DNA from 2 places in the Peribacillus phoenicis genome. Region 1 is predicted to be linked to the other one. Evidence: a T-box and tRNA genes for the amino acid it is inferred to sense, from the RefSeq annotation. Region 1 holds a T-box; the other holds one or more tRNA genes.
The links. The T-box of region 1 lies ahead of leuS (leucine--tRNA ligase). A T-box ahead of a tRNA ligase gene usually reads a tRNA of that ligase, here a tRNA-Leu.
Positions count from the first base shown of each region.

Region 2: it encodes a tRNA-Leu, which carries the amino acid that the T-box ahead of leuS (leucine--tRNA ligase) is inferred to sense. The anticodon was not compared.

Region 1 is NZ_JBDFMF010000001.1:4,496,889-4,506,307, forward strand. Features, by position in the region: gene ABC374_RS22210 (Ig-like domain-containing protein) at 1-924, opposite strand, end outside; gene leuS (leucine--tRNA ligase) at 1,259-3,673, opposite strand; T-box leader at 3,728-3,959, opposite strand; gene ABC374_RS22220 (DUF2524 family protein) at 4,114-4,377, opposite strand; gene ABC374_RS22225 (SMI1/KNR4 family protein) at 4,473-4,979, opposite strand; gene mnmL (tRNA modification radical SAM protein MnmL/YtqA) at 5,148-6,107, shown strand; gene mnmM (tRNA 5-(aminomethyl)-2-thiouridylate-methyltransferase MnmM) at 6,104-6,676, shown strand; gene ABC374_RS22240 (hypothetical protein) at 6,813-7,208, shown strand; gene ABC374_RS22245 (alpha/beta hydrolase) at 7,276-8,079, opposite strand; gene ABC374_RS22250 (gamma carbonic anhydrase) at 8,290-8,808, shown strand; gene metK (methionine adenosyltransferase) at 9,045-9,419, opposite strand, start outside.
Region 2 is NZ_JBDFMF010000001.1:5,250,934-5,260,352, forward strand. Features, by position in the region: rRNA gene ABC374_RS26030 (23S ribosomal RNA) at 1-2,732, shown strand, start outside; rRNA gene rrf (5S ribosomal RNA) at 2,797-2,912, shown strand; tRNA gene ABC374_RS26040 (tRNA-Val) at 2,923-2,998, shown strand; tRNA gene ABC374_RS26045 (tRNA-Thr) at 3,010-3,085, shown strand; tRNA gene ABC374_RS26050 (tRNA-Lys) at 3,128-3,203, shown strand; tRNA gene ABC374_RS26055 (tRNA-Leu) at 3,213-3,294, shown strand; tRNA gene ABC374_RS26060 (tRNA-Gly) at 3,300-3,374, shown strand; tRNA gene ABC374_RS26065 (tRNA-Leu) at 3,387-3,475, shown strand; tRNA gene ABC374_RS26070 (tRNA-Arg) at 3,485-3,561, shown strand; tRNA gene ABC374_RS26075 (tRNA-Pro) at 3,572-3,648, shown strand; tRNA gene ABC374_RS26080 (tRNA-Ala) at 3,659-3,734, shown strand; rRNA gene ABC374_RS26085 (16S ribosomal RNA) at 3,893-5,443, shown strand; rRNA gene ABC374_RS26090 (23S ribosomal RNA) at 5,620-8,552, shown strand; rRNA gene rrf (5S ribosomal RNA) at 8,617-8,732, shown strand; gene ABC374_RS26100 (CtsR family transcriptional regulator) at 9,079-9,419, shown strand, end outside.

The DNA.
Region 1 (9,419 bases):
TGCGATATCGACGATTTTCTCACCTGCAAGATTATCAAGATCGATTTTCTTTGCCAGGCTGTCCATATCCTTTTTCAATCCAGCCGGTGCGGCATCTGCAGCCATAGTGAACAATTCTTTAATCGCTTTTTGCTGATCTTTGTTAATGTCTTCGGTGCTGCTTGCTCCGTTTTCATTAATATCATCAATCAGGTCCTTAATGACGACTAAATGATCATAGACGGCTTCCCTGGCTTTTTTATTACCAGCAAGATGAAGGGCCAGGAATGGCGAAGCTTTATAGTATAAAGAGGAAAGGGTGCGTCCCTCAGACGACTTCGTGAGAACTTCATCTCTAAACACGCGGAGTGTTTTCAACATGGATTCTCCCGTTTTCTTATCGTTTACACTCAGTTCAACCGGGCAAGATTCAAGCTCTTCCCCTTCGTCCCCGGCAGATGGCGGCAATGTCACTGAATGAGCATTGATGGAGTATTCAGCTACATTTTTTGCATCCGGGATGGGATTTCCCTCATCATCCGTATCGCCGAAATATTCAACTTTAACATAATATGTTCCTTCCCAAGCATATGGGAAATCGACTACAGCTTTTTCATCAGGATAAGAAGAGACAATATAATTGCTCTCATCCTTTTCTGCTTTTTCTTTATCTTGATATACGGAGATATTCAAGACTTTGTCCGAATTGACTTCGAACTCAATATGGGAAAACTTTTGTACTTCTTCTGTTGTGGGACTGATTTGGTACCATTGGACATCCGGTTTTTCAAACTTTCCGTCCAGAGTGTCCCCATTTTTAATCGTTTTTACATTTTCAATAGGCGTTGCAGCTGCAGCTTGAGAATTTAGCGGAACCATCAAGCTGAATATCAGTGTAAAAATAAGTACACACGCCGTAATTCGACTCACATTCTTAAATTTCACGGTTTCCCCTCCAATAATTGGTTAAAAAATAACAGTACTATACCAAACTATCACACTGTAAAATTTTATCAACCAATTTTTTCCCTTTTTTATGTCAAATGCTTGATATATATGGCCATAGAGCTAAAAAATGATTCTCATGAACCAATTAAGCAAGATATTTGCGTTCCGATGCTCCTCTCATGACGATAGTAGATGTCCAATTGGTAGATTGATCGCTAATAGATTTAAATCGGTGAGAATCCTAACATGACCTAATCCCTAGTTCTGCCTGCCCACGAAAAAAAAGCTGCCCAGCAGTAAAAATATGCGGGACAGCTTCCAATCGATTTATTTAGTTTGCGACGATATTGACTAATTTGCCTGGTACGGCAATCACTTTACGAATGGTTTTTCCATCGATTTGTTCTTTGATGGAATCATCACCCATCGCGATTTCTTCCAGTTTTTCTCTCGTAGTGTCAGTCGGCACCATTAATTTCGCTTTGACTTTTCCGTTGATTTGGATGACGATTTCGACTTCGTTATCCACTAACTTCGCTTCGTCGAAAGCAGGCCATGTTCCGTACGTGATGCTCTCGGAATGGCCCAGTTTAGACCAAAGCTCCTCGGCGATGTGCGGTGCAACCGGTGCAAGCAGCTTTACGAAGCCTTCGATATATACTTTAGGAAGCGATTCCGCTTTATAAGCATCATTAATGAATACCATCAATTGTGATATCGCCGTATTGAATTTCAATTCCTCATAGTTCTCGGTCACTTTTTTAACCGTTTGATGATAGACTTTTTCAAGCTTGCCCGTGTCATCCGTTTCGGTCATCTTATCTGTGATCGTACCGTCATCATTGACTAATAAACGCCAGATGCGGTCAAGGAATCGGCGGGAACCGTCCAATCCGTTTGTGGACCAAGCAATCGAAGCATCCAATGGCCCCATGAACATTTCGTACATGCGAAGTGTATCGGCACCATGGCTTTCAACGATATCATCCGGGTTCACGACATTCCCTTTTGATTTACTCATTTTTTCATTATTCTCGCCAAGGATCATTCCTTGGTTAAATAGGTTTTGGAATGGCTCCTTCGTTGGCACGACACCGATATCGTACAGGAATTTATGCCAGAAACGAGCGTAAAGCAAGTGAAGCACCGCATGCTCAGCGCCGCCAATATAAATGTCGACCGGCATCCATTCTTTTAATTTTTCAGGATCTGCAAGTGCTTCCTTGTTGTCCGGATCGATATAACGAAGGAAGTACCAGCTGCTGCCTGCCCACTGTGGCATCGTGTTTGTCTCACGGCGCCCTTTTCGTCCATTTTCATCCGTTACATTCACCCATTCCGATATGTTAGCAAGTGGTGATTCGCCTGTACCTGAAGGCTTGATATCCGTAGCTTTCGGTAAAATCAAGGGAAGATCTTCTTCCTTCACTGCAGACATCGTGCCGTCTTCCCAATGAATGATTGGAATCGGTTCACCCCAGTAACGCTGACGGCTGAATAACCAGTCGCGAAGACGGTATGTTATTTTCTTCGTACCGATTTCTTTTTCTTCCAGCCATTTGATCATGGTCGAAATGCCTTCTTCTTTATTCAATCCATCAAGGAATTCCGAATTCACATGAAGACCATCGCCTGTATATGCTTCACTTGTCACATCTCCGCCAGCTACGACTTCCTTGATCGGCAAGTCGAACTTGACTGCAAATTCATAATCACGCTCATCATGGGCAGGAACGGCCATGATTGCACCTGTTCCATAGCTGATCAACACGTAATCGGCAATCCAGATCGGCATTTTTTCGCCATTTACCGGGTTAATGGCATAAGCCCCCGTGAACACGCCTGATTTATCCTTGGCCAAGTCTGTTCTTTCCAAATCGCTTTTATGTTTCACTTCATCTAAATAGGCTTCAACCGCCGCTCTTTGATCAGCCGACGTAATCTTATCTACAAACTGATGTTCAGGTGCCAATACTGCATATGTTGCACCGAATAACGTATCCGGACGAGTCGTGAACACCGTGAATGTATCATCAAAGCCATCAATATTGAATGTAACCTCCGCTCCCTCGGAACGGCCAATCCAGTTACGCTGCATATCCTTGATGTTTTCCGGCCAATCCACATCGTTCAAATCGTCGATCAAGCGGTCTGCATACGCAGTGATACGAAGCATCCACTGTTTCATCGGGCGGCGCTCAACCGGATGGCCTCCACGCTCACTTTTCCCATCGATGACTTCTTCATTAGCCAATACCGTGCCAAGTGCCGGACACCAGTTAACGGCAACTTCATCAATATATGCAAGGCCCTTTTCATATAATTTCAAGAAGATCCACTGCGTCCATTTGTAATAGTCGGGATCTGTCGTGTTTATTTCGCGATCCCAGTCATAAGAAAAACCTAGGGCTTTGATTTGGCGGCGGAACGTGTTGATGTTGTGCTCCGTGAATTCGGCTGGATCATTGCCCGTATCGATCGCATATTGCTCTGCCGGAAGTCCAAAAGCGTCCCAGCCGATCGGATGCAATACATTATACCCCTGCGCCCGTTTCATCCGTGCCAGGATATCGCTTGCCGTATAACCTTCCGGGTGCCCCACATGAAGACCTGCCCCTGAAGGATATGGGAACATATCCAGCGCGTAGAATTTACGTTTGCCGCTTTCTTCACCTGTCTTGAATGTCTTATTGCCTTCCCAATACTTTTGCCATTTCGTTTCTATGCTCCTATGGTCAAAACTCATATGATTTCCTCCTAATTTCCGTATAAAAAAACAATAAAAAACCCCTCATCCCAAAATAGGGACGAGAGGATTATGTATATCTTCCCGCGGTACCACCCACATTGGCGATAGCTAAAATCCGCCCAGCTTAAAATATCCGTAACATGGATTAAAACGCCAGGCATTACTTTTCACCTTCACACCCGGGACTCCAAGGCGAGTTCACGACCATCCCAGGTTGACTTGCACCACCCGTCAACTCTCTTTACTGGTTTAAACCGTTACTATTCCTCATCATAGTCTTTATGAGAATATTGGATTTTATTACATTCTAGTCAATTTCAACGATAATTGCAATAGCCGTACATAAACATTATCGACAGGTTTTTCTTTATATATGCGAATTCAAGAAAAATCGTGCAAAAAAGGGAGCTATTCATTCATAGCTCCCTTGCTTCCATTTAATGTCGCAGTAAAGTCATTTCATTCCTCAATTGATTCAACTGCTGCTTCATCCGCGAAAGCATTTCCCGTTGCTGGTCATTCGAACTGGCATACAATCGTTCCATATCCGTCAAAGCCTCTTCGATATACCTTTGCGAATTTTGAAATTGTTCATCATCATAATGCTCCTGCCGTGAGGCCTCGTTGAATTCAAACTCTGCAAAATGGAGAGCACCTTCACATTGCTCTAAAAAATGATCGACGGATTGTCTGGTTGCCATTTCAAACCCTCTCCTTCGCGTCTCATTTGGATGATTCGGAATCATCTTGTCTAGTTTGAGCAAATAACGGGTGGATTATCATTTTTTTTGAGCAATCAACCTTTATCCCAAAACTTTTCACCTTGATGGGAAATGAATTGCTCAATCCATTCGGCAAAACCCATGTGGAGTTTCTCGCCTTCTTCAAAATCATCGATATGGCCTTTTACCATTAAATACTCCTTATCGCCTTTAGCGACGGCTTCCCCATCAATGACGATATTATCTTGATAAATGCAGGCCACTTTATAGCATCCCTCGTAGGAATTTTCATATGTGTAATTAATAATATCATCCAGGCTGTATAAATCATTTTCCCCGCCCGATTCTCGTGTTTCGAACAGACGGCATCCATTGGTTATTTTTAAAAACTCCTTATAATCCTCGGGCAGAAGCAGTCCGGTTTTCTTTTCAAAGGAATGAATTTGTTCATCCGAAGCAGGTGAATTGAAGGTGCAAGTGGCTTTGTATATGAATCCATCTTCATTTTCTTCGATCACCTGATTATTTTCGGCTAATTTCTTTTTCATTTGATTAATCGCTTCTTCAACTTGACCGGTCATGTCCATCAGCTCCCGATTGGATATAGTCATTCAAAGATATACTGGGAATAGCAGCAAAATGTTTAGCCCTCAAGTATACAGTATACGCTTATTTTTCAAAAAAAGACCTAGCTGCGAGAATGTTGTATAATATATGTTGCGATTTAATTTATTTAGGAGGTTGCTGATTTGAATCAGGCAAACCCGTTTATATATGCAACGGATAACAAACGATATCATACATGGAATTACCACCTGAGGGAACATTTTGGACATAAGGTTTTTAAAGTTGCCCTGGATGGCGGCTTTGACTGCCCGAACCGTGATGGCACCGTCGCACATGGCGGCTGTACCTTCTGCAGTGCCTCAGGCTCTGGTGACTTTGCGGGCAACAGGGTTGAACCCCTCGACGTCCAGTTTAAGAAGATCAGCGAACGGATGCATCACAAATGGAAAGATGGAAAATATATGGCCTATTTCCAAGCGTTCACGAATACGCATGCCCCAGTGGAAGAACTTCGCGAGAAATATGAAAGTGTATTGACCCAGGAGGGTGTCGTCGGTCTCTCCATTGCGACACGTCCGGATTGCCTTCCAGATGATGTAGTCGAGTATTTAGCCGAATTGAACGAACGGACCTACCTTTGGGTGGAGCTGGGTCTCCAGACAGTTCATGAAAAGACCGCGACGATGATCAACCGTGCCCATGACTTCGATTGCTACAAAGAAGGCGTCGATAAACTGCGGAAACATGGGATCCGCATATGCTCCCATATCATCAATGGCCTTCCTCAGGAAGATTACGGCATGATGCTGGAAACAGCCCGGGAAGTTGCCAAACTCGATGTGCAGGGGATAAAGATCCATTTACTTCATTTATTAAAAGGGACACCGATGGTCAAACAATACGAAAAAGGCCTGCTCGAGTTTCTTGACCGTGACGATTATGTCAGCCTGGTATGTGACCAGCTGGAAATAATCCCCCCAGAAATGATTGTTCACCGCATTACGGGTGACGGTCCGATCGATTTGATGATCGGTCCAATGTGGAGCGTCAATAAATGGGATGTCTTGAATGCCATTGATGCCGAATTGAAACGCCGTAACAGCTGGCAAGGAAAAAATCATCATACGGAGGTACAATCATGAAACTTGACCGAATTTTGCCATTCGCCAGGATTCTGCTTGAAAAAGCGGTCCATCCCGGGGATATAACCATTGATTGCACGATGGGCAACAGTTTTGATACGGTCTTTCTTGCAGGACTTACAGGTGAAAACGGGCATGTCTATAGTTTTGATATTCAGAAAGAAGCCATCCAAACCACAGCGGCGAAACTAAAGGCCGAGAATTTACAAGAGTGCTGCACCCTCATTCACGATGGGCATCAACATTTGAGCAAATACATCGGGAAAGAGCATTCCGGAAAGGTCACGGGTGCCATATTCAACCTGGGCTACCTTCCTGGCGGTGACAAATCAATCATCACCCAAGCCGATACGACGATATCAGCCATTGAACAGCTATTCGAACTGCTGGCGCCTGAAGGCATCATCATCCTCGTCATTTACCATGGTCATCCAGGGGGATCGGCAGAACGGGATGCATTGATGGATTATGTACAGAACTTCCCTCAACAGAAAGCCCATATCCTGAAATACGGGTTCATCAACCAATCAAACAATCCGCCATTCATTGTCGCGATTGAAAAGAGATGATAAATCTGACACCGTTCTGTTCGAACGGTGTTTTTTTCAATCCCAACTCGCAGAAGCAGAATTACCAATCACAACATTTTGAATTTTTCGTCTATAATGATTATAATGATAGAAAATAGATAAGAGGGTGCAGAAAATGGAACATTTGCCTACTTCATTACTGACGGATATATTATCTGAAAAAATCAAAAGGGATTCAAGTGAACAATACGGGGAGTTTGTCAGCTCGCTTAACTCGTTGACAGAAAACCAAAAAACCATGGAGGACCTCAAACAATTCGATCACCATTTTGATAGGTTCCTGCCACAGCTCGATTTAATGATTTCCACTCAAAACCATGAAGCGATCATGAATATGAAAGCGACGCTTTTGGACCTATTCGCCAATGACTTAACCTTCAAATCCATTCATCTTCTATCAACCGCATTATCCAATAAAAAAGAACTTACACACTTGAACCAATTTATGTACCCGGTTACTTTCTGGGCACCGGTGATCAAGTCGAACGAGTTGCTTAAAAACGCAGGCTGATTCAAATAAAAAAACTGCCGAAGGTCTAACCTCGGCAGTTTTTTATTTATCCTGAAGTATGTACTGATCAAACGACATACCCTAATATTTTTAAACGGTTTTCAACAAAACTCAGTGCATATTGAAATACATCATCACGCTCTGGTTCATTGAAGATTTCATGATATAGCTTCGGCCATTCCTTATATTGCTTTTCACTGGCCAAGTTATAATTAAACCACTCACGAACCGCCTTCTTGTTCACGACTCGGTCATCTCCACCCTGCATGACCAAAAGCGGCACATCCTGAAATTCAGGAATCTCTTCAAAAGCATCCTTCATAGCCTGTGCAAGCTCGCGATACCAGCGAACCGAAACCCTTGTGATATATAATGTATCGTTTCTATCGGATTCACGGATTTCTGCGCTTCTCGTCGCCATTTCAGGTGTCAATCCAGATTCAACCCTGAACTTAGGCATCACGATGTTCAAACCATGCGAGATGGTTGTAAGGAACTTCGGCGGCTTCGTCACGAGGCCCAAGCATGGAGAAGAAAGAATTACCCCTGCAATGTCCCATTCCTCTTCCTGAAGAAGGCGTATCGAAATCAAACCACCCATGCTGTGTCCAAGTAAAAAGACCGGCAACGAATATTCGTAAGCCTCTTCTATCCAGCTTTTCACTTCGTCCAAATACTCATCAAAGGAATCGATATGTCCCCGGTAGGCGCGAGTAGTCATACCCTGCCCAGGAAGGTCGCCCATGACGACATGGTATCCAGCCGAAAGCCACATTTGTGTTACCCACTTATAACGTCCGTGATGTTCCATTGCCCCATGAATGATGACAATGACGCCCTTTGCGTCTCCTTCTGTCTCCCATTTCCACATTCGAAATCCCCCTTTCACTTTTCACTTGTTGTGTACGATCCATGATAGTTAAAATAATATATATAAATTATAACCATATTCGTGATTTTCGACAAAAAAGAAATCTAACAAGTTGTACATTGCTATTATAAATAGCCAAGTGTATATGCATACGGTATATTAAAATAATACATAAAAACACTCACTTCGGAAAGGAAATGATTGAAAATGATTATTTATCCGTATAAAGGCAAAGAACCTGAAATCGCCGAAAGCGCTTATATTGCTGAGAATGCTGTCGTGACAGGTGATGTCAAAATTGGCGACGAAACATCAATTTGGTTCAATTCCGTCATTCGCGGTGATGTATCCCCAACCATCATCGGGAAAAAAGTCAGTATACAGGATAACAGCGTCCTGCACCAAAGCCCAAATAATCCATTGATCATCGAGGATGAAGTAACCATTGGCCATCAGGTCATTTTACATAGCTGTAAAGTCCGTAAAGGAGCTCTGATCGGCATGGGATCGATTGTACTTGATGAAGCCGAAATCGGCGAAGGGGCCTTCATCGGTGCCGGCAGTCTCGTTCCCCAAGGTAAAGTCATTCCACCGAACATGCTGGCATTCGGACGCCCAGCTAAAGTCATTCGCGAAATCAACGAAGAAGATCGCCAGGATATGGAACGCATCGTTCGCGAATATGCCGAAAAAGGACAATACTATAAAACGGCGGAACGAATAAAGTGAATTGACTGAAAGTTACGAGTATTGTACTCAAACTCACGAGTAAACGTTCCAAATTCATGAGTAACGCTTCAACCTCACGAGTAGATGACCCAAACAAACTTGTAAACGACCTTAACTCACGAGTTTTGCACATATTTTATATTTCTTTGGGATTTCTTGAATTATTCCCGCTGAGGGTAAAATTAATCCACAAAAAAAGGTGCCCCGCAAATTGCGGGACACCTTTTTTATATGATTTACGCTTGTGCTTTTAATGTTTCTGCTTTGTCCGTACGTTCCCATGGAAGATCGACATCTGTACGGCCAAAGTGTCCGTATGCAGCTGTTTGTTTGTAGATCGGGCGACGAAGGTCAAGCATTTTGATGATGCCAGCTGGACGAAGGTCGAAGTTGGCGCGAACTAGGTCAACAAGGACTTCTTCGCTAACTGTACCAGTTCCGAACGTATCAATTGAAATCGATACAGGCTCTGCCACACCAATTGCGTATGCCAATTGAACTTCCGCTTTGTCGGCAAGGCCTGCTGCCACGATGTTTTTCGCAACGTAACGAGCAGCGTATGCAGCAGAACGGTCAACTTTAGTAGCATCCTTACCAGAGAATGCACCGCC
Region 2 (9,419 bases), 750 kb from region 1:
TCTAAGTACCCGGAGGAAGAGAAAGCAAACGCGATTTCCTGAGTAGCGGCGAGCGAAACGGAATTAGCCCAAACCAAGAGGCTTGCCTCTTGGGGTTGTAGGACACTCAACATGGAGTTACAAAGGAACGGGGTAAATGAAGCGATCTGGAAAGATCCGTCGAAGAAGGTAAAAACCCTGTAGTTGAAACTTCGTTCCCTCCTGAGTGGATCCTGAGTACGGCGGGACACGAGAAATCCCGTCGGAAGCAGGGAGGACCATCTCCCAAGGCTAAATACTCCCTAGTGACCGATAGTGAACCAGTACCGTGAGGGAAAGGTGAAAAGCACCCCGGAAGGGGAGTGAAATAGATCCTGAAACCGTGTGCCTACAAGTAGTCAAAGCCCGTTAATGGGTAATGGCGTGCCTTTTGTAGAATGAACCGGCGAGTTACGATTTCATGCGAGGTTAAGTTGATGAGACGGAGCCGCAGCGAAAGCGAGTCTGAATAGGGCGAATGAGTATGAGGTCGTAGACCCGAAACCAGGTGATCTACCCATGTCCAGGGTGAAGTTCAGGTAACACTGAATGGAGGCCCGAACCCACGCACGTTGAAAAGTGCGGGGATGAGGTGTGGGTAGCGGAGAAATTCCAATCGAACCTGGAGATAGCTGGTTCTCTCCGAAATAGCTTTAGGGCTAGCCTCAAGATGAGAGTATTGGAGGTAGAGCACTGATTGGACTAGGGGCCCCCAACGGGTTACCGAATTCAGTCAAACTCCGAATGCCAAATACTTATTCTTGGGAGTCAGACTGCGAGTGATAAGATCCGTAGTCGAAAGGGAAACAGCCCAGACCACCAGCTAAGGTCCCAAAGTATACGTTAAGTGGAAAAGGATGTGGAGTTGCTTAGACAACCAGGATGTTGGCTTAGAAGCAGCCACCATTTAAAGAGTGCGTAATAGCTCACTGGTCGAGTGACTCCGCGCCGAAAATGTACCGGGGCTAAACGTATCACCGAAGCTGTGGATTGACACCGTATGGTGTCGATGGTAGGAGAGCGTTCTAAGGGCGTTGAAGTCAGACCGGAAGGACTGGTGGAGCGCTTAGAAGTGAGAATGCCGGTATGAGTAGCGAAAGAAGGGTGAGAATCCCTTCCACCGAATGCCTAAGGTTTCCTGAGGAAGGCTCGTCCGCTCAGGGTTAGTCGGGACCTAAGCCGAGGCCGAAAGGCGTAGGCGATGGACAACAGGTTGATATTCCTGTACCACCTATACATCGTTTGAACGATGGGGGGACGCAGAAGGATAGGGTAAGCGCGCTGTTGGATATGCGCGTCCAAGCAGTTAGGCCGGAAACGAGGCAAATCCCGTTTCCATTAAGGCGGAGCTGTGATGGCGAGGGAAATATAGTACCGAAGTTCCTGATTCCACGCTGCCAAGAAAAGCCTCTAGTGAGATGTAAGGTGCCCGTACCGCAAACCGACACAGGTAGGCGAGGAGAGAATCCTAAGGTGTGCGAGAGAACTCTCGTTAAGGAACTCGGCAAAATGACCCCGTAACTTCGGGAGAAGGGGTGCTTTTTAGGGTGAATAGCCCAGAAAAGCCGCAGTGAATAGGCCCAGGCGACTGTTTAGCAAAAACACAGGTCTCTGCGAAGCCGCAAGGCGAAGTATAGGGGCTGACACCTGCCCGGTGCTGGAAGGTTAAGGGGAGAGGTTAGCGCAAGCGAAGCTTTGAACCGAAGCCCCAGTAAACGGCGGCCGTAACTATAACGGTCCTAAGGTAGCGAAATTCCTTGTCGGGTAAGTTCCGACCCGCACGAAAGGTGTAACGATCTGGGCACTGTCTCAACGAGAGACTCGGTGAAATTATAGTACCTGTGAAGATGCAGGTTACCCGCGACAGGACGGAAAGACCCCGTGGAGCTTTACTGCAGCCTGATATTGAATTTTGGTACAGCTTGTACAGGATAGGTAGGAGCCTGAGAAGCCGGAGCGCCAGCTTCGGTGGAGGCGTTGGTGGGATACTACCCTGGCTGTATTGAAATTCTAACCCGCGCCCCTTATCGGGGTGGGAGACAGTGTCAGGTGGGCAGTTTGACTGGGGCGGTCGCCTCCTAAAGAGTAACGGAGGCGCCCAAAGGTTCCCTCAGAATGGTTGGAAATCATTCGTAGAGTGTAAAGGCACAAGGGAGCTTGACTGCGAGACCTACAAGTCGAGCAGGGACGAAAGTCGGGCTTAGTGATCCGGTGGTTCCGCATGGAAGGGCCATCGCTCAACGGATAAAAGCTACCCCGGGGATAACAGGCTTATCTCCCCCAAGAGTCCACATCGACGGGGAGGTTTGGCACCTCGATGTCGGCTCATCGCATCCTGGGGCTGTAGTCGGTCCCAAGGGTTGGGCTGTTCGCCCATTAAAGCGGTACGCGAGCTGGGTTCAGAACGTCGTGAGACAGTTCGGTCCCTATCCGTCGCGGGCGCAGGAAATTTGAGAGGAGCTGTCCTTAGTACGAGAGGACCGGGATGGACGCACCGCTGGTGTACCAGTTGTCTTGCCAAAGGCATAGCTGGGTAGCTACGTGCGGACGGGATAAGTGCTGAAAGCATCTAAGCATGAAGCCCCCCTCAAGATGAGATTTCCCATGGCGCAAGCTAGTAAGATCCCTGAAAGATGATCAGGTTGATAGGTCAGAGGTGGAAGCGTGGCGACATGTGGAGCTGACTGATACTAATAGATCGAGGACTTAACCAACGCTTTTAAAAAAATGAAATACCTTCTTATTATCTAGTTTTGAAGGAACAACGTTCCTTATATGTTTGGTGGCGATAGCGAAGAGGTCACACCCGTTCCCATTCCGAACACGGCAGTTAAGCTCTTCAGCGCCGATGGTAGTTGGGGGTTTCCCCCTGTGAGAGTAGGACGCCGCCAAGCAGTTATATATGGAGGATTAGCTCAGCTGGGAGAGCATCTGCCTTACAAGCAGAGGGTCGGCGGTTCGATCCCGTCATCCTCCACCATTTTTACACTTGCCGGTGTAGCTCAACTGGTAGAGCAACTGACTTGTAATCAGTAGGTTGGGGGTTCAAGTCCTCTTGCCGGCACCATTTTCATACAAGCTTGATATAGCATATATAAATAGTTTATATGAGCCATTAGCTCAGTTGGTAGAGCATCTGACTTTTAATCAGAGGGTCGAAGGTTCGAATCCTTCATGGCTCACCATTTTATTATGCGGGTGTGGCGGAATTGGCAGACGCACCAGACTTAGGATCTGGCGCCGCAAGGCGTGGGGGTTCAAGTCCCTTCACCCGCATGTTCGCGGAAGTAGTTCAGTGGTAGAATACAACCTTGCCAAGGTTGGGGTCGCGGGTTCGAATCCCGTCTTCCGCTCCACTATTTATTTATGCCGGGGTGGCGGAACTGGCAGACGCACAGGACTTAAAATCCTGCGGTAGGTGACTACCGTACCGGTTCGATTCCGGTCCTCGGCACCATCTTAATATGCGCCCGTAGCTCAATTGGATAGAGCATCTGACTACGAATCAGAAGGTTGTAGGTTCGACTCCCGCCGGGCGCACCATATTTTTTTTCGGGAAGTAGCTCAGCTTGGTAGAGCACTTGGTTTGGGACCAAGGGGTCGCAGGTTCGAATCCTGTCTTCCCGACCATTATTTTTTCGGGGCCTTAGCTCAGCTGGGAGAGCGCCTGCCTTGCACGCAGGAGGTCAGCGGTTCGATCCCGCTAGGCTCCACCAAAAAAACTTGACAAGCCGTTTTGGGTTTGTTATGATATGAAAGTTGATTCTTTAAGAAGAGTCAAATTGCTCTTTGAAAACTGAACAAAACAAAGCGCCAACGTTAAATTTTAAGTGAGCACACACTATCAAAAAAGCAAATGAGCAAGTCAAACATTTCTTCGGAGAGTTTGATCCTGGCTCAGGACGAACGCTGGCGGCGTGCCTAATACATGCAAGTCGAGCGAATCGATGGGAGCTTGCTCCCTGAGATTAGCGGCGGACGGGTGAGTAACACGTGGGCAACCTGCCTATAAGACTGGGATAACTTCGGGAAACCGGAGCTAATACCGGATACGTTCTTTTCTCGCATGAGAGAAGATGGAAAGACGGTTTACGCTGTCACTTATAGATGGGCCCGCGGCGCATTAGCTAGTTGGTGAGGTAATGGCTCACCAAGGCGACGATGCGTAGCCGACCTGAGAGGGTGATCGGCCACACTGGGACTGAGACACGGCCCAGACTCCTACGGGAGGCAGCAGTAGGGAATCTTCCGCAATGGACGAAAGTCTGACGGAGCAACGCCGCGTGAACGAAGAAGGCCTTCGGGTCGTAAAGTTCTGTTGTTAGGGAAGAACAAGTACCAGAGTAACTGCTGGTACCTTGACGGTACCTAACCAGAAAGCCACGGCTAACTACGTGCCAGCAGCCGCGGTAATACGTAGGTGGCAAGCGTTGTCCGGAATTATTGGGCGTAAAGCGCGCGCAGGTGGTTCCTTAAGTCTGATGTGAAAGCCCACGGCTCAACCGTGGAGGGTCATTGGAAACTGGGGAACTTGAGTGCAGAAGAGGAAAGTGGAATTCCAAGTGTAGCGGTGAAATGCGTAGAGATTTGGAGGAACACCAGTGGCGAAGGCGACTTTCTGGTCTGTAACTGACACTGAGGCGCGAAAGCGTGGGGAGCAAACAGGATTAGATACCCTGGTAGTCCACGCCGTAAACGATGAGTGCTAAGTGTTAGAGGGTTTCCGCCCTTTAGTGCTGCAGCTAACGCATTAAGCACTCCGCCTGGGGAGTACGGCCGCAAGGCTGAAACTCAAAGGAATTGACGGGGGCCCGCACAAGCGGTGGAGCATGTGGTTTAATTCGAAGCAACGCGAAGAACCTTACCAGGTCTTGACATCCTCTGACAACCCTAGAGATAGGGCTTTCCCCTTCGGGGGACAGAGTGACAGGTGGTGCATGGTTGTCGTCAGCTCGTGTCGTGAGATGTTGGGTTAAGTCCCGCAACGAGCGCAACCCTTGATCTTAGTTGCCAGCATTCAGTTGGGCACTCTAAGGTGACTGCCGGTGACAAACCGGAGGAAGGTGGGGATGACGTCAAATCATCATGCCCCTTATGACCTGGGCTACACACGTGCTACAATGGATGGTACAAAGGGCTGCAAACCTGCGAAGGTAAGCGAATCCCATAAAGCCATTCTCAGTTCGGATTGCAGGCTGCAACTCGCCTGCATGAAGCCGGAATCGCTAGTAATCGCGGATCAGCATGCCGCGGTGAATACGTTCCCGGGCCTTGTACACACCGCCCGTCACACCACGAGAGTTTGTAACACCCGAAGTCGGTGAGGTAACCTTCATGGAGCCAGCCGCCTAAGGTGGGACAGATGATTGGGGTGAAGTCGTAACAAGGTAGCCGTATCGGAAGGTGCGGCTGGATCACCTCCTTTCTAAGGATAATTACGAGAGCGCTTTTGTTTTGTTCAGTTTTGAATGAGTAATTCATTCAAATAGGAAAGACAGTCATCACGATGTGATGGATTCTTTCTGCTTTGTTCCTTGAAAACTAGATAATAGATAGAAGGCAATTAATTTTTTTCAAAGCATCTGTAAGATCTTTTTTAACGGTTAAGTTAGAAAGGGCGCACGGTGGATGCCTTGGCACTAGGAGCCGATGAAGGACGGGACTAACACCGATATGCTTCGGGGAGCTGTAAGTAAGCTTTGATCCGGAGATTTCCGAATGGGGAAACCCACTGTTCGTAATGGAACAGTATCTTTACCTGAATACATAGGGTACTGAAGGCAGACCCGGGGAACTGAAACATCTAAGTACCCGGAGGAAGAGAAAGCAAACGCGATTTCCTGAGTAGCGGCGAGCGAAACGGAATTAGCCCAAACCAAGAGGCTTGCCTCTTGGGGTTGTAGGACACTCAACATGGAGTTACAAAGGAACGGGGTAAATGAAGCGATCTGGAAAGATCCGTCGAAGAAGGTAAAAACCCTGTAGTTGAAACTTCGTTCCCTCCTGAGTGGATCCTGAGTACGGCGGGACACGAGAAATCCCGTCGGAAGCAGGGAGGACCATCTCCCAAGGCTAAATACTCCCTAGTGACCGATAGTGAACCAGTACCGTGAGGGAAAGGTGAAAAGCACCCCGGAAGGGGAGTGAAATAGATCCTGAAACCGTGTGCCTACAAGTAGTCAAAGCCCGTTAATGGGTAATGGCGTGCCTTTTGTAGAATGAACCGGCGAGTTACGATTTCATGCGAGGTTAAGTTGATGAGACGGAGCCGCAGCGAAAGCGAGTCTGAATAGGGCGAATGAGTATGAGGTCGTAGACCCGAAACCAGGTGATCTACCCATGTCCAGGGTGAAGTTCAGGTAACACTGAATGGAGGCCCGAACCCACGCACGTTGAAAAGTGCGGGGATGAGGTGTGGGTAGCGGAGAAATTCCAATCGAACCTGGAGATAGCTGGTTCTCTCCGAAATAGCTTTAGGGCTAGCCTCAAGATGAGAGTATTGGAGGTAGAGCACTGATTGGACTAGGGGCCCCCAACGGGTTACCGAATTCAGTCAAACTCCGAATGCCAAATACTTATTCTTGGGAGTCAGACTGCGAGTGATAAGATCCGTAGTCGAAAGGGAAACAGCCCAGACCACCAGCTAAGGTCCCAAAGTATACGTTAAGTGGAAAAGGATGTGGAGTTGCTTAGACAACCAGGATGTTGGCTTAGAAGCAGCCACCATTTAAAGAGTGCGTAATAGCTCACTGGTCGAGTGACTCCGCGCCGAAAATGTACCGGGGCTAAACGTATCACCGAAGCTGTGGATTGACACCGTATGGTGTCGATGGTAGGAGAGCGTTCTAAGGGCGTTGAAGTCAGACCGGAAGGACTGGTGGAGCGCTTAGAAGTGAGAATGCCGGTATGAGTAGCGAAAGAAGGGTGAGAATCCCTTCCACCGAATGCCTAAGGTTTCCTGAGGAAGGCTCGTCCGCTCAGGGTTAGTCGGGACCTAAGCCGAGGCCGAAAGGCGTAGGCGATGGACAACAGGTTGATATTCCTGTACCACCTATACATCGTTTGAACGATGGGGGGACGCAGAAGGATAGGGTAAGCGCGCTGTTGGATATGCGCGTCCAAGCAGTTAGGCCGGAAACGAGGCAAATCCCGTTTCCATTAAGGCGGAGCTGTGATGGCGAGGGAAATATAGTACCGAAGTTCCTGATTCCACGCTGCCAAGAAAAGCCTCTAGTGAGATGTAAGGTGCCCGTACCGCAAACCGACACAGGTAGGCGAGGAGAGAATCCTAAGGTGTGCGAGAGAACTCTCGTTAAGGAACTCGGCAAAATGACCCCGTAACTTCGGGAGAAGGGTTGCTTTTTAGGGTGAATAGCCCAGAAAAGCCGCAGTGAATAGGCCCAGGCGACTGTTTAGCAAAAACACAGGTCTCTGCGAAGCCGCAAGGCGAAGTATAGGGGCTGACACCTGCCCGGTGCTGGAAGGTTAAGGGGAGAGGTTAGCGCAAGCGAAGCTTTGAACCGAAGCCCCAGTAAACGGCGGCCGTAACTATAACGGTCCTAAGGTAGCGAAATTCCTTGTCGGGTAAGTTCCGACCCGCACGAAAGGTGTAACGATCTGGGCACTGTCTCAACGAGAGACTCGGTGAAATTATAGTACCTGTGAAGATGCAGGTTACCCGCGACAGGACGGAAAGACCCCGTGGAGCTTTACTGCAGCCTGATATTGAATTTTGGTACAGCTTGTACAGGATAGGTAGGAGCCTGAGAAGCCGGAGCGCCAGCTTCGGTGGAGGCGTTGGTGGGATACTACCCTGGCTGTATTGAAATTCTAACCCGCGCCCCTTATCGGGGTGGGAGACAGTGTCAGGTGGGCAGTTTGACTGGGGCGGTCGCCTCCTAAAGAGTAACGGAGGCGCCCAAAGGTTCCCTCAGAATGGTTGGAAATCATTCGTAGAGTGTAAAGGCACAAGGGAGCTTGACTGCGAGACCTACAAGTCGAGCAGGGACGAAAGTCGGGCTTAGTGATCCGGTGGTTCCGCATGGAAGGGCCATCGCTCAACGGATAAAAGCTACCCCGGGGATAACAGGCTTATCTCCCCCAAGAGTCCACATCGACGGGGAGGTTTGGCACCTCGATGTCGGCTCATCGCATCCTGGGGCTGTAGTCGGTCCCAAGGGTTGGGCTGTTCGCCCATTAAAGCGGTACGCGAGCTGGGTTCAGAACGTCGTGAGACAGTTCGGTCCCTATCCGTCGCGGGCGCAGGAAATTTGAGAGGAGCTGTCCTTAGTACGAGAGGACCGGGATGGACGCACCGCTGGTGTACCAGTTGTCTTGCCAAAGGCATAGCTGGGTAGCTACGTGCGGACGGGATAAGTGCTGAAAGCATCTAAGCATGAAGCCCCCCTCAAGATGAGATTTCCCATGGCGCAAGCTAGTAAGATCCCTGAAAGATGATCAGGTTGATAGGTCAGAGGTGGAAGCATGGTGACATGTGGAGCTGACTGATACTAATAGATCGAGGACTTAACCAACGCTTTTTAAAAAATGAAATACCTTCTTATTATCTAGTTTTGAAGGAACAACGTTCCTCATATGTTTGGTGGCGATAGCGAAGAGGTCACACCCGTTCCCATTCCGAACACGGCAGTTAAGCTCTTCAGCGCCGATGGTAGTTGGGGGTTTCCCCCTGTGAGAGTAGGACGCCGCCAAGCCATTTATTAAGATCAGCCATCCGGCTGGTCTTTTTTGATGTTCGTAATTAAAAAAGTTTTTTATTTCAGTGACAGCATGGGCTGGCCTTATTTTTGGTGAGCTGGGAATTGGGCAGAATTTAAGTTGTGAAACCTTAAGGAGAAGGAAAAAATAGCAGGTTTTGCATTTATCTTTTTAGGGTATTAATGTAAGATATTTCAACTTTAATGTTCAATGGGGTATGTAACTACATATAATTTGGAGAAAATGGATATTACAGAAAGAAAGTGCGTTTAAGTTGCAAAATGCATTTTTCCTTGTATAATAATAGTCAAATATAGTCAAAGTCAGAATGGAGGAGGCTGAGTGAGAAACATATCTGATGTTATCGAAACTTATTTGAAGCAAGTACTTGAAATAAGTCAAAAAGATATCTTGGAGATTAAAAGAAGTGAAATAGCAGATAAATTTCAGTGTGTTCCTTCTCAAATTAATTACGTAATCAATACCAGGTTTACCATCGAGAGAGGTTATGTTGTAGAGAGTAAGCGTGGGGGCGGCGGTTATATACGCATCATGAAGGTGGAATCACAGGATTCCGTGCAACTTATCAACCAATTATTATCGCTTATTGGTTCCAGGGTAACTCAATCGATGGCTGAAGGAGTAATTTCACGGCTGATGAATGAAGACGTCATTAATGAAAG